Accumulibacter sp.: one gene and its partners. The protein of the gene in region 3 binds, or shares a complex with, the protein of the main gene of each other region. Links are inferred from orthologs where the notes say so. Each region holds a gene or a part of one and is shown on either strand. Other genes may lie near its edges.

Region 1 (3,853 bases), 2.3 Mb from region 3 along the record:
CCGCCAGCCTTGCGCAGCAGGTCCGCGATGTCCGTGTTGTCAGACTTGAGCGCCCAGTCGATCGCGGTTGCCCCCCGGTCGTTGGCCATGTTCGGGTCCGCCTTGTTCTGCAGCAGCAACTCGACGATCTCGATGTGTCCGAAGCGGGCGGCGAACAGCAGCGCTGTCGACCCGTTTGGGGTCGTCGCATTGACTTCCGCTCCCTTGCTGAGAAGGTATTCGGCCACTGCCGTACGGCCGCTGAACGCAGCGTAGACCAGGGGCGACCAGCCATAGAGGTTGACGTCGGCGCCCGCTTCGACGAGGCGCTTGACGAAAGGCAGCAGGCCCTTGTAGGCGGCCAGGCTGAGGGCGGTCTCACCGTTGCGGTTGCGGGTGTTCAGCCGTGCACGCCGTTTCACGAGATAGTCGAGAAAGTCGAGGTTCTCGCGCTGCACGCACTGCATCAGCAGCGTGTTGCCGGCTGCGTCCACCGAATTGACGTCCATGCCGCGGTTGATCAGTTGGATGGCCCAAGCCGTATTGCCGGAGATCAGGGCCTCCTCCATGTCTTCATAGGCACCGGCTGCGGCCATGGTCGGAATCCACAATGCAACCAGGAGAGCAAGAATCTTCATTGGGCAACCTTTGTTCGGGCTTCAGGAAAGAGATTGAAGAAATTGGCCGTCGTGGCGTCGGCGACCTGTTGATAGCTGAGGCCACGCAGACGTGCGACCTCTTCAGCGACATGGCGGACGTAGGCAGGCTGGTTCGTCTTGCCACGGTAGGGCACCGGTGCCAGATAGGGTGAGTCGGTCTCGACCAGGAGACGATCCAGCGGCACGCGCAGAGCAACCTCTCTGACCGTGAGCGCTTTCTTGAAGGTGACGATGCCGGAGAGCGAGATGTGGAAGCCGAGGTCGAGTGCTGCTTCGGCAATCGGCCAGCTTTCAGTGAAACAGTGCATGATGCCGCCCACCTCGCCAGCCCCCTCCTCGGCCATGAGCCGCAGCGTGTCGGCTGCCGCTTCCCGGGTATGGATCACCAGCGGCTTGCGGGTCACGCGGGCGGCCCGGATGTGGGTACGGAAGCGCTCACGCTGCCAATCCGGAGCATCCTTGTGCCAGTAGTAGTCCAGTCCGGTTTCGCCGATCGCCACCACTCGCGGATGTGCCGCAAGGCCCACGAGGTCGTCGACCGTTGGTTCGCGGATTCCCGTTTCCTCCGGGTGTACACCAACCGTTGCCAGCAACATCGGCCAGGTATCGGCGAGCTGCAGAACCCTGGCGAAACGTTCCAGGGTGACGCCGATACACAGCGCGCAACCGATGTCATTGGCACGCATCTGCCCGATGATCTGCTCGATGCCATCGGCCAGCTGCGGAAAGTCGAGATGACAATGCGAGTCAACCAACATCGGCCGGCCATCATATGGTGTGCGTTGGGCGGCCCGACTGCATCACACCGCCCAGGAGACCCTCGATGCGCCGGCGTGCCTCGGCGCCGCTTTCGTCGTTCTTGAACTGCACACCGATTCCCTGTGCCTTGCTGTTCTGCGCGCCAGCCGGAGTGATCCAGACGACCGTGCCCGCAATCGGCAGCTTGGCGGGATCGTCCATCAGCGACAACAGCATGAAGACATCGTCACCGATCGAGTAATTGCGGGTGGTTGGAATGAAGATGCCGCCATTGCGCAACAGCGGCATGTAGGCCGCGTAAAGTGCCGACTTCGAGTTGATGTTCAGTGACAGAACGCTGGGGCGCGGCGGCGTCGCAGGCGCTGCCTTTCCGATGTCGGTCTCTGCCATCTTCACTTGGAAGCGATCGATCGCCCAAATGAGCGAAGTCCGTTGCTCACTCGCTGATGCCTCACTCGTTCATTACCCCTGGATCGCGACGATTGCTTCACAACCCTCGGGGGCTTCGGAAAACCCGCACGTAGCCGAGAAAGAAGTCCTCGAGAAACAGTCGATTGTTCACGGGCTGCTCACATTGGGGCTTGCATTGTAGCGCTTTTCGGCTGAATGCCAAGACCCGGCGGTTGTCGGTTCCGCGCGCCAGGTCCTGCAGGAGCGCCGCTTGGCGTACAAAATAGCGCGGCGGCAGCGCTTCGGTCGCGAGAAGCAGGTCGAACAACCACTTCTGTGCCCACTCGAGCAATCTGCGCAGCGACGCTTGGCGCTTCTCGTTCTTGATGGCCCGCTCGAGTAGGGCTGCCGATGCCAGCGGATCCACTCCAGCCCCGCCACTGACTTCGGCCAGAAGTGCATCGACCAGGCTCCGCTCGCCGCTGCTGCTCAGGGCGAGCGCCAACAGCGGCGCACCGGCAGCCAGGGCCAACCAGTCATCCGGCTCGGCCACGCCAGCGTCGTGCAGCCAGGCGGCTGCAGCTGCGCGCGGCGGCAACGGCACGCTGACGGTCTGGCAGCGACTGCGGATCGTCGGCAGCAAGCGATGTGGGTTGCTGGAAACCAATATGAACAATGTGCTTGCGATTGGTTCTTCAAGTGACTTGAGAAGAGCATTGGCTGTTGCGCGATTCATCGCCTCGGCCGGGTTGAGGAGCACCACGCGCGCGCCGTGACGGTGGGTGCCGACGTGCAGGAAGTCGTCGAGTGCCCGTACCTGATCGATCGTGATCTGCTGACTCAGCTTCTTCGCTCCGGAAGTGTCTTCTTCCTGGCCGGCATCGCCGGCGACCACGGCGAGCGACTGTGGCTGCAGCAGGCGAAGGTCCGGGTGGTTGCCTAGGGCCAGCCAGCCGCAGGCCCGGCACTGACCACACGCCTCGCCTGAATCTCGCCGCTCCTCGCAAAGTAGGGAGGTGGCCAAGGCAACGGCCAGGTCGAACTTGCCGAGCCCCTGCTGACCGCACAGCAGGAGCGCGTGCGGCAGCCGGTCACGCCGCAGCATGAGTTGCCGCCAGAGTGAATCGTGCAGATCGATAATCTTCATGAACATAAGCTTGCAAGTCTTTCTTCAATCTGTTTCGAGACTCTGTCCGGGGATTGGTCGGCGTCGATGATCGTGATTCTCTGCGGTGCCGACCGCGCCCGCTCGAGGTAGGCGAGGCGGACTCGCTCGTGGAACTCGAACTGCTCCAACTCGAAGCGATCGCGGTCGCGTGCCTGGTCAGCAATGCGCCGGGCCGCAATTGCCGCTGGCAGATCAAAGAGCAGGCTCAGGTCCGGTTGCAGCAGCGGGTGCACCCAGTTTTCGAGTTGTGCGAACTTCACCGGGTCGAGACCGCGCCCACCACTCTGATAGGCATAGGTCGCGTCGCTGAAACGGTCGCAGACCACCCAGTCGCCACACGCGAGAGCCGGTTCGATGACTCGCGCAATGTGCTCGCGGCGGGCTGCGAACATGAGCAGCGCCTCGGTCTCCAGGTGCATGGCTTCGTGCAGGAGCAGCGCGCGCAGTTTTTCGCCAAGCGCGGTACCCCCAGGCTCGCGCGTGCTGACGACGGTGACTCCGCGCCGGCGCAGGAACGCGACGATGCTTGCGATGTGGCTGCTCTTGCCAGCGCCGTCGATGCCTTCGCAGGTGATGAAACGGCCGCGCGAACGGGCCTGTGCGTGGTTCAAGGTCGGCCCCCTTTCTGGTAACGCCGCACCGCCTGATTGTGGTCTGCCAGCGTCCGCGAGAAGTGGCTGCTGCCGTCGCCGCGAGCGACGAAGTAGAGCGCGTCGCTCGCCGCCGGGTGCAGCGCGGCTTGCAGCGAAGCGAGTCCGGGCATGGCGATCGGTGTGGGGGGCAAGCCGCGGCGCGTATAGGTATTGTAGGGCGTATCCGCGAGCAGGTCGCGCTTGCGCAGGTCGCCGTCGAAGGCATCGCCGAGTCCGTAGATCACCGTCGGATCAGTCTGCAAGGG
Region 2 (3,667 bases), 250 kb from region 3 along the record:
GTGGCGATCCTGAAGAAGAAGGCGGAGCAGGAGGAGGTGGCGCTCGATGATGAAGTGGCGTTCTACATTGCCAAACACCTGCGCTCGAACGTCCGCGAACTTGAGGGAGCCCTGAAGAAGGTCCTTGCCTACTCTGCGTTTCATGGCCAACAGATCGCCCTCGAGCTCGCCAAGGAGGCGCTGAAAGATGTCATTGGTTCGGTCAACAGGCAGATCACGATCGAAGGAATCCAGAAGACGGTGGCAGAGTACTTCAAGATCAAGGTCGCAGACCTCTTCTCGAAGAAGCGGACACGCGTCGTGGTGAGACCGCGACAGATCGCGATGTGGCTGGCAAAAAACCTGACATCGCTGAGCTATCCAGCGATCGGCGAGCATTTCGGTGGCCGCGACCACACGACCGTGCTGCACGCGGTACGTACGATCGATCAATTGCGCATCAAGGATGAGACTTTGAACCATGATGTGCACGTGCTTGAGCAGGTGCTCAAGGGGTGATCGGGACAGGGGAAAAGTCGGTGGGGAACCGACTGGCTGACGGTGGACAACCGACGACGAAGCGCCGCGGACGAAAGTTTTCCTTTTTTCCCCACAGCTTCATACCGTCCTTCTCCACCCTTCCCCAGAACATCTAAATTGATGAATGGAATGGTTTAAGTGATGATATCAACAGACTTGTTCGAACCTTGGTCTTTATAGGATTGAGATATATATGCTTCTTATCAAAACACGGCGAGACGTTCTTCTGGCACCGTTGCAGGCAGTTTCGGGGATCGTGGAGAGACGCCACACATTGCCCATCCTGTCGAATGTCCTGCTGGAGAAGCGTGGCGAGGTGCTGACGCTGCTGGCTACCGATATCGAGATCCAGATCACGACTTCGACCGCCGATGTCGGAGGCGAAGGTGAGGGCGCGGTGACCGTGGCAGCGCGGAAGTTGCAGGAGATTCTTCGATCGCTTCCGGAAACGGCGGAAGTCAGCCTGCAACTCGAGGACAGGCGCTTGCAGGTGAAGGCGGGCAGGAGCCGCTTCAACCTGCAGACGCTACCGGCGGAGGATTTCCCGAGCATGAGCCTGTCGCAGCAGGAGGACGCGCATAGCCTGAAGCTGACGCAGAAGGAATTCCGGCAACTGCTTGCGCAGACCCACTACTCGATGGCGACGCAGGATGTTCGCTACTACCTCAATGGCCTTCTGCTGCTGCTCGCCGATGGTCAACTGCGGGCAGTGGCAACCGATGGCCATCGGCTTGCTTATGCCAGCATGTCGCTTGCCGAGGGAGCGGGTGGCAGCGGCGAGGGCAGCGACGTCCGCCAGGAGTTGATCCTGCCGCGGAAGACCGTGGTGGAACTCAACCGTCTTCTTGCCGATACGGACGAGCCCTTGACGATCGACATCCTGACGAACCAGATCCGTTTCCGCTTCGGGCAGATCAGCCTCGTATCGAAGCTGATCGACGGCCGGTTCCCGGACTATCAAAGAGTCATACCGATGACACTCAAGGACGTCATTCGCGTGCAGCGGAGTGTCCTCTTGCAGTCGATGGTCAGGGCAGCCATCCTGACCAACGAAAAGTTCCGCGGTGTTCGCCTGGTTCTTGGCGAGGGCAGCCTGAAGATCATCGCCGCCAACGCCGAGCAGGAGGAAGCGCAGGAGGAAATCGAGGTCGAGTACAGTGGCGAGCCTCTCGATGTCGGCTTCAATGTCTCATATCTGCTGGATGTCCTGAACAACAGTGCTGGCGAGATGATCGACTGGGGATTCAACGATGCCAGTTCGAGTGCGCTGTTGACCATACCGGGGAATGATCATTTCAAGTATGTGGTGATGCCCATGCGTATCTGAATCGCAGCGGCAGGAGCTCGGAGCTTGGCAGAGAGGTTGAACGGCGGCAGAATGGCGGGTTGATCATGAATGAAGAGAAGCAGCAGACGGAGACGTACGACGAGTCGAGCATTCAGCAACTGGAGGGTCTGGAGGCCGTTCGCAAGCGGCCGGGCATGTACATTGGCGACACTTCGGACGGGACTGGTCTGCACCACATGGTCTTCGAAGTGGTCGACAACGCGATCGACGAGGCTCTCGCAGGATATTGCGATGACATCGTGATCACCATTCATGCCGACAACTCGATTTCCGTCAGCGACAACGGGCGGGGCATCCCGACCGGTATCAAGCTCGACGACAGGCACGAGCCGAGGCGCTCGGCGGCCGAGATCGTCATGTGCGTGCTGCACGCAGGGGGGAAGTTCAACCAGAATTCGTACAAGGTTTCCGGTGGGCTGCATGGCGTCGGTGTCTCCTGTGTCAACGCACTGTCCCGCTGGCTCCGGCTCATCATCCGCCGTGATGGCTGGAAGCACATGATCGAATTCAGGCGCGGGGCGGTGCTTGACCGCTTGGTCGAAGTGCGCGACGGCATCGAGGTTTCACCGCTGCGGGTGGTTGGCGAGACGGAGAAGCGCGGTACGGAACTGCACTTCATGGCTGATGAGGAGATCTTCGGCCACGTCGAGTTCCACTACGAGATCATCGCCAAGCGGCTGCGTGAGCTGTCCTTCCTCAACAATGGTGTCAAGATCAGGCTGAACGACCAGCGCACGGGCAAGGAGGAGAACTTCGCCTTTCTCGGTGGTGTCAAGGGCTTCGTCGAGTACATCAACCGCACGAAAAGCGTCTTGCACCCGAACATCTTCCATGCTGCGGGCGAGTCGGTCACGGCCGGCGGAGCGATCAGCGTCGAGGTGGCGATGCAGTGGAACGACAGCTACGCTGAACAGGTCCTGTGTTTCACCAACAATATTCCACAGGCGGATGGTGGTACGCACATGACCGGTTTGCGCGCTGCGATGACACGCGTCATCAACCGCTACATCGAAGAGAACGAGATCGCCAAGAAGGCGAAGGTGGACATCAGCGGCGACGACATGCGGGAGGGACTTGCCTGCGTGCTGTCAGTGAAGATGCCCGACCCGAAGTTTGCCTCGCAGACGAAGATGAAGCTGGTGTCGTCGGAGGCACGCCCGGCAGTCGAGGAAGTGGTGGCCGCGAAACTGGCGGAATTTCTTCAGGAGCGGCCAATCGACGCCAAGGTCATTACGGGCAAGATCGTCGAGGCGGCACGGGCACGCGATGCGGCCCGCAAGGCGAGGGAAATGACGCGACGCAAGGGCCTCCTCGATGGTGTCGGTTTGCCGGGCAAGCTGGCTGATTGTCAGGAAAAGGATCCGGCGCTCTGCGAGCTGTACCTGGTGGAGGGTGATTCAGCCGGAGGATCGGCGAAGCAGGGTCGGGACAGGAAGTTCCAGGCGATCCTGCCGCTGAAGGGAAAGATCCTGAACGTCGAGAAGGCGCGTTTCGACAAGCTGATTTCGTCGCAGGAGATCGCCACCCTGATCACCGCCCTGGGTACGGGGATTGGCAAGGACGAGTACAAGCCGGAGAAGCTGCGCTATCACCGGCTGATCATCATGACCGATGCAGACGTAGACGGAGCGCACATCCGGACGTTGCTGCTGACCTTCTTCTACCGGCAGATGCCGGAGCTCGTCGAACGTGGACACATCTACATTGCTCAGCCACCCCTCTACAAGGTCAAGCACGGCAAGGTCGAGCGCTACATCAAGGACGACCAGGCGCTGAAACAGTTTCTCCTCACCCTGGCGC
Region 3 (4,620 bases):
GGCGGCGCTTGCCCGGCGAAGCTTTCGGCAGTCCTCGCGCGCCCGTCGCCTGCTGCCAGCAAGGCCCCCCGGCATCGGTGAGCGTCGAGAGTGGCATCCGGGCACCGGTGTACCTGCCCGTTGGGCTCCCTTTCCCGATTCGAAGCGCCGGCCAGCAGCCTGTCGGACGTGATGGGTTGGAGCGAAAAGAGTGGGAGCCGACCGCAGTTTTCCACGGATTGCGAGCGAATGGTTGTTCTATTCGTGCGGAAAGACGGGGAGAAATGATCCGTCTTCCCATTTCTTGCAGCCGACTTGGGCAAGTCCGACAGACTGCTAGGGCAGTTCGTCGATCCCGAAGCCAGCAAGATGTTCGGTCTGGCCCCAGGTTTCCAGGATCCATTGCTGATCCCGGACGCACAGCCAGTTGATGGCGGCATTCGGAATCAGGAAGTCGCGTGGGGTGGACAGCGGATTGCCGCGCGCCAGACGGTTGACGATGTCGAGGACGCCGCCGTGCGTGACGACGATGATCGTTTCTCCCTCGTGTGCGGCGGCCAGTTGGCTCAGACCGCCGCTGACGCGGGTGTGCAGTTGCCGCAGGCTCTCACCACCGAAAGGAATCACGAAGTCGGGATCGCGGGTCTCGAAGGCGTGGTAATCCGCGGGATACCTGGCGCGCGACTCCTCGTAGGTCAGCCCTTCGAAGAACCCGTAGCGTCGCTCGCGAAACGCTGGCCGCAAAGCAGCCGCAAGCCTCATCCTGTGGGCGATGCGTTCGGCTGTCTGGCGTGCGCGCAGGAGGTCGCTGCTGTACAGGGCGGTTACAGCTTCCCTGGCAGCGAGCCAGTCTGCCGCCGCCTGCGCCTGTGCCAGGCCGGCGGTATTGAGTCCGATGTCGATCTGTCCCTGGATGCGTTTCTCAGCGTTCCAGGTGGTCTCGCCATGGCGGACGAAGCAGATTCGGGTGGCTTCGCTCTTGGTCATCACAATGTTCATGCAGAGCGGCGGCGCGTTGCCGCCGCCAGCGCCTGCGCCCGGTTTCCAGTGCGCTGGCGCGAGGACTTCTCGGACAGGATGCGCCGTCGACCTTCCGCCAAGCGGTGGGTGGGTGAAAAAGGGCCGATTTTAAGCCATTCCCTGCTCGCCGCCTGACTTCGTGCACATCGGCAGCAGTTCTCATTTCAAAATCCCTGGCAGGGGGGTGAAATGAGAACTGCTGGCTTCCTGCGGCATTTCGGGCGCGGCGGTGGGTGATGTGATAGCATTCGTTCCGGCGGGTCTCCCCGCATCGCAGGATGGTGAACCTGGTCAGGTCCGGAAGGAAGCAGCCACAGCCGTCTGATGCGAGTGCCGGGGGTAAGGCTCGCCATTTTCGTTTCTCGCCGTGTCGATGCCGGCCGACGGCATGGCCCGGGCGCGCTCCTGCGGCACCGGTGGCCAGCAAACGGTAACGGGGCCCGCGGCGCCATCTGCTAGAATCCGCGCATGAGCTACCAGGTCCTGGCGCGCAAATGGCGCCCACGCACGTTTGCCAGCCTCGTCGGGCAGGAACACGTCGTGCGCGCGCTCGAGCATGCGCTGACGGCACAGCGCCTGCACCATGCCTACCTGTTCACCGGTACGCGCGGAGTTGGCAAGACGACGCTGGCGCGCATCCTGGCCAAGGCACTGAACTGCGAGACCGGGGTCACCGCGACGCCCTGCGGAGCCTGTTCCGCCTGCCAGGAAATCGACGCCGGGCGTTTCGTCGACCTGCTCGAGGTCGATGCGGCGACCAACACCCGCGTCGACGAGATGCGGCAACTCCTCGAGAATGCGGTTTACGCACCAACACGAGGCCGTTTCAAGGTCTACGTCATCGACGAGGTGCACATGCTCTCCAACTCGGCCTTCAATGCCATGTTGAAGACTCTCGAGGAGCCGCCCGAGCATGTCAAGTTCATTCTCGCCACGACCGATCCACAGAAGATTCCGGTCACCGTCCTTTCGCGCTGCCTGCAGTTCAACCTGAAGCAGATGACGCAGCCGCTGATCGCCACCCACTTGCGGCAGATTCTCGAAGTCGAGGCGATCGGCGCCGAAGCGGGTGCGCTGCAACTGCTCGCGCGCTCGGCTGCGGGCAGCATGCGCGACGCGCTGTCCTTGCTCGACCAGGCGATTGCGCATGGTTCGGGGAGGGTCGAGGAGGCGCTGGTTCGACAAATGCTGGGTGCCGTCGATCTGGACCACCTGTTTGCCATTCTCGACGCCCTGCTCGCCGGCAACCCCGCAGGAATGCTGCAGGTGGCCGATGACATGGCGGCGCGCAGCCTGTCGTTCGATGCCGCCCTGCAGGAACTGGCCGCCCTGTTGACTCGCGTGCAGGTCGCGCAGCTCGCGCCGCAGGCGATCGCCGACGATCTTCCGGAGCGTGCGCGGCTGCTCGGCATCGCTGCCCGGCTTGACCCGGAGTACGTACAGCTGGCCTATCAGATAGCCGTGCATGGTCGTCAGGAGCTGCCGCTGGCGCCAGACGAGCAGGCCGGTTTCGTGATGACCCTGTTGCGCCTGCATGCCTTCCGTCCAGAGTCGGAGGAGGCCGCCAGTCGGCGTGCACTGGCCGTAGCCAGCAGCGCCGGCCGGCCGTCGACGAAATCACTGCCGGTCGCCGATGCGACGAGGCCGTCGCCGCCTGTCCGTGCCGATGCCTCGCCTGGCGTCGCACGAGCGGGGCCACCGCCAGCGCCGCCACTGGTGCCGACGCGTGTCGGGTCGCGGTCGGCATCGCCAGCCAGTGACTGGCACGAGTTGCTTGCCGCCATCAAGCCGAGCGGCATGGCGCGTGAACTGGCGCAGCACTGTGAGCTCTGCGAGCTGGCAGCCGGCCGCGTCCAGCTGCAGCTGGCGCCAAGGCATCGCCATCTGCTGATGAGGGCGGCACAGGACAAGCTGCAGCAGACGCTTGCCGACCATTTTGCCATGCCGATCCAGTTGAGCATCGCGGTCGCGGAGGGCTCGGGCGATACTCCGGCGGCGGCGGCACAGCGCGACCGCCAGGAACGCATGGACCGCGCGATCGCGTCGGTTGAGCAGGATGGGTTCGTGCGCGAGATAATCGAGATGTTCGACGCAACCCTGATCGAATCGTCAATCAAACCCGTTTGAGCAAGCATCGAGGCAAGAGAAATGATGAAAGGTGGAATCGCCGGCCTGATGAAACAGGCCCAGCAGATGCAGGAAAACATGAAGAAGGCGCAGGAGCAGCTGGCAGAGCTCGAAGTCGAAGGGCAAGCCGGTGCCGGCATGGTCAAGGTCCTGATGACCTGCGCGCACAGTGTGCGGCGGGTGGCGATCGACCCGTCGGTGATGGATGACCGCGAGATGCTCGAGGACTTGGTGGCGGCAGCTCTGAACGACGCGATGCGACGGGCTGAGCAGGCCTCGCAGGAGCGGATGGCCGGCTTCTCGGCAGGACTCAACCTGCCGCCCGGCTTCAAGATGCCGTTCTGATGACGACGCCGTCGAGCCTCGAGTCGCTGATCGAGGCTCTGCGCTGTCTGCCGGGCGTGGGGCCGAAGTCGGCACAGCGGATGGCCTACCACCTGATGCAGCACGACCGCGAGGGCGCGCAGCGTCTTGCCGGGTCGCTGCAGTTGGCGCTGACCGCGCTGCGGCACTGTCAGCGCTGCAACACCTTCAGCGAATCGGAGACCTGTTCGCGCTGCCAGTCCAGCAGGCGGGATCCTGCCCTGTTGTGCGTTGTCGAGACGCCGGTCGACATGAACATGCTCGAACAGACGCATGCCTACGCTGGCCTGTACTACGTGCTGATGGGGCGCGTGTCGCCGCTTGATGGCATCGGACCGGCCGAACTGCGCTTGGAGCGATTGCTCGCGCGCGCGTGCGATGGGGTGGTGCGCGAAGTGATCATCGCCACCAACTACACGAACGAGGGCGAGGCGACGGCACACTACCTTGGCGAGATGTTGCGCAGTCGTGGCGTCAGCGTATCGCGAATCGCACGCGGCGTGCCGGTCGGCGGCGAGCTCGAATACGTCGATGCCGGGACCCTGGCGCAGGCTCTGCGAGAACGCCGACCGCTTGCTGCATAAGGACTTGCGGCGGCTCCGGATTCAAAACCGTATGGAGATTGGCGTATAATGCTGCGGTTTGGTATGAAGCAACTTTTACTACGTCCTAGGGATCAGCGCTATGAGCAATGAGTGCAAGGTGGACGGCGGAAGGCGGCGACTGATCGTCGCCACCGCTGCGGTTGGCGGGGTGGGGGCGATCGCTGCGCTCGTACCTTTCGTCTCCAGCATGCTGCCGTCCGAGAGGGCCAGGGCTGCCGGTGCACCGGTTGAAGTCGATATCGGCAGTCTTGAGCCGGGCCAGATGATCACCGTCGAATGGCGTGGTCGGCCGGTGTGGATCATCAACCGTACGACGCACATGCTCGAGACGCTGCCCAAGCTCGATGGCGAAATGGCCGACCCGAAGTCGGAAAAGAACATGCAGCCGGATTACTGCAGGAACGAAACGCGTTCGATCAAGCCCGAGATCATGGTCGTTGTAGGTATCTGTACGCATCTCGGGTGCTCGCCCTCTGCGAAGTTCAGGCGCGGTACCGAAGAGGGGATGGACAGCGCCTGGCTGGGC

What was found. The genes of interacting proteins can lie anywhere in the genome.
Region 1: the proteins of dnaX (region 3) and holB are in contact, whole or in part, in a cryo-EM structure (PDB 8GIZ), measured with the Escherichia coli proteins. The link is inferred for Accumulibacter sp. from one-to-one orthologs.
Region 2: the proteins of dnaX (region 3) and dnaN are in contact, whole or in part, in a cryo-EM structure (PDB 8GIZ), measured with the Escherichia coli proteins. The link is inferred for Accumulibacter sp. from one-to-one orthologs.

The regions. Positions count from the first base shown.
Region 1 is NZ_JAZKUG010000001.1:3,780,873-3,784,725, reverse strand. The notes cover bases 889-3,853. They hold holB (DNA polymerase III subunit delta'), read right to left. Parts: upstream 2,893-3,853; coding sequence 1,885-2,892; downstream 889-1,884. Other genes in these bases: mltG (endolytic transglycosylase MltG), read right to left, coding at 3,563-3,853; tmk (dTMP kinase), read right to left, coding at 2,931-3,566; V5B60_RS16590 (PilZ domain-containing protein), read right to left, coding at 1,407-1,787; V5B60_RS16595 (TatD family hydrolase), read right to left, coding at 889-1,396. Also shown: V5B60_RS16600 (ankyrin repeat domain-containing protein), read right to left, coding at 1-617; more of V5B60_RS16595, read right to left, coding at 614-888. UniProt on the Escherichia coli protein: Part of the beta sliding clamp loading complex, which hydrolyzes ATP to load the beta clamp onto primed DNA to form the DNA replication pre-initiation complex.
Region 2 is NZ_JAZKUG010000001.1:1,216,188-1,219,854, forward strand. What follows is about bases 1-2,779. They hold dnaN (DNA polymerase III subunit beta), read left to right. Parts: upstream 1-712; coding sequence 713-1,846; downstream 1,847-2,779. Other genes in these bases: dnaA (chromosomal replication initiator protein DnaA), read left to right, coding at 1-498; gyrB (DNA topoisomerase (ATP-hydrolyzing) subunit B), read left to right, coding at 1,912-2,779. Outside these bases: more of gyrB, read left to right, coding at 2,780-3,667. UniProt on the Escherichia coli protein: Confers DNA tethering and processivity to DNA polymerases and other proteins. Acts as a clamp, forming a ring around DNA (a reaction catalyzed by the clamp-loading complex) which diffuses in an ATP-independent manner freely and bidirectionally along dsDNA.
Region 3 is NZ_JAZKUG010000001.1:1,467,096-1,471,715, forward strand. What follows is about bases 954-3,796. They hold dnaX (DNA polymerase III subunit gamma/tau), read left to right. Parts: upstream 954-1,467; coding sequence 1,468-3,126; downstream 3,127-3,796. Other genes in these bases: V5B60_RS06385 (histidine phosphatase family protein), read right to left, coding at 954-966; V5B60_RS06400 (YbaB/EbfC family nucleoid-associated protein), read left to right, coding at 3,148-3,471; recR (recombination mediator RecR), read left to right, coding at 3,471-3,796. Also shown: more of V5B60_RS06385, read right to left, coding at 316-953; more of recR, read left to right, coding at 3,797-4,073; petA (ubiquinol-cytochrome c reductase iron-sulfur subunit), read left to right, coding at 4,174-4,620. UniProt on the Escherichia coli protein: Part of the beta sliding clamp loading complex, which hydrolyzes ATP to load the beta clamp onto primed DNA to form the DNA replication pre-initiation complex.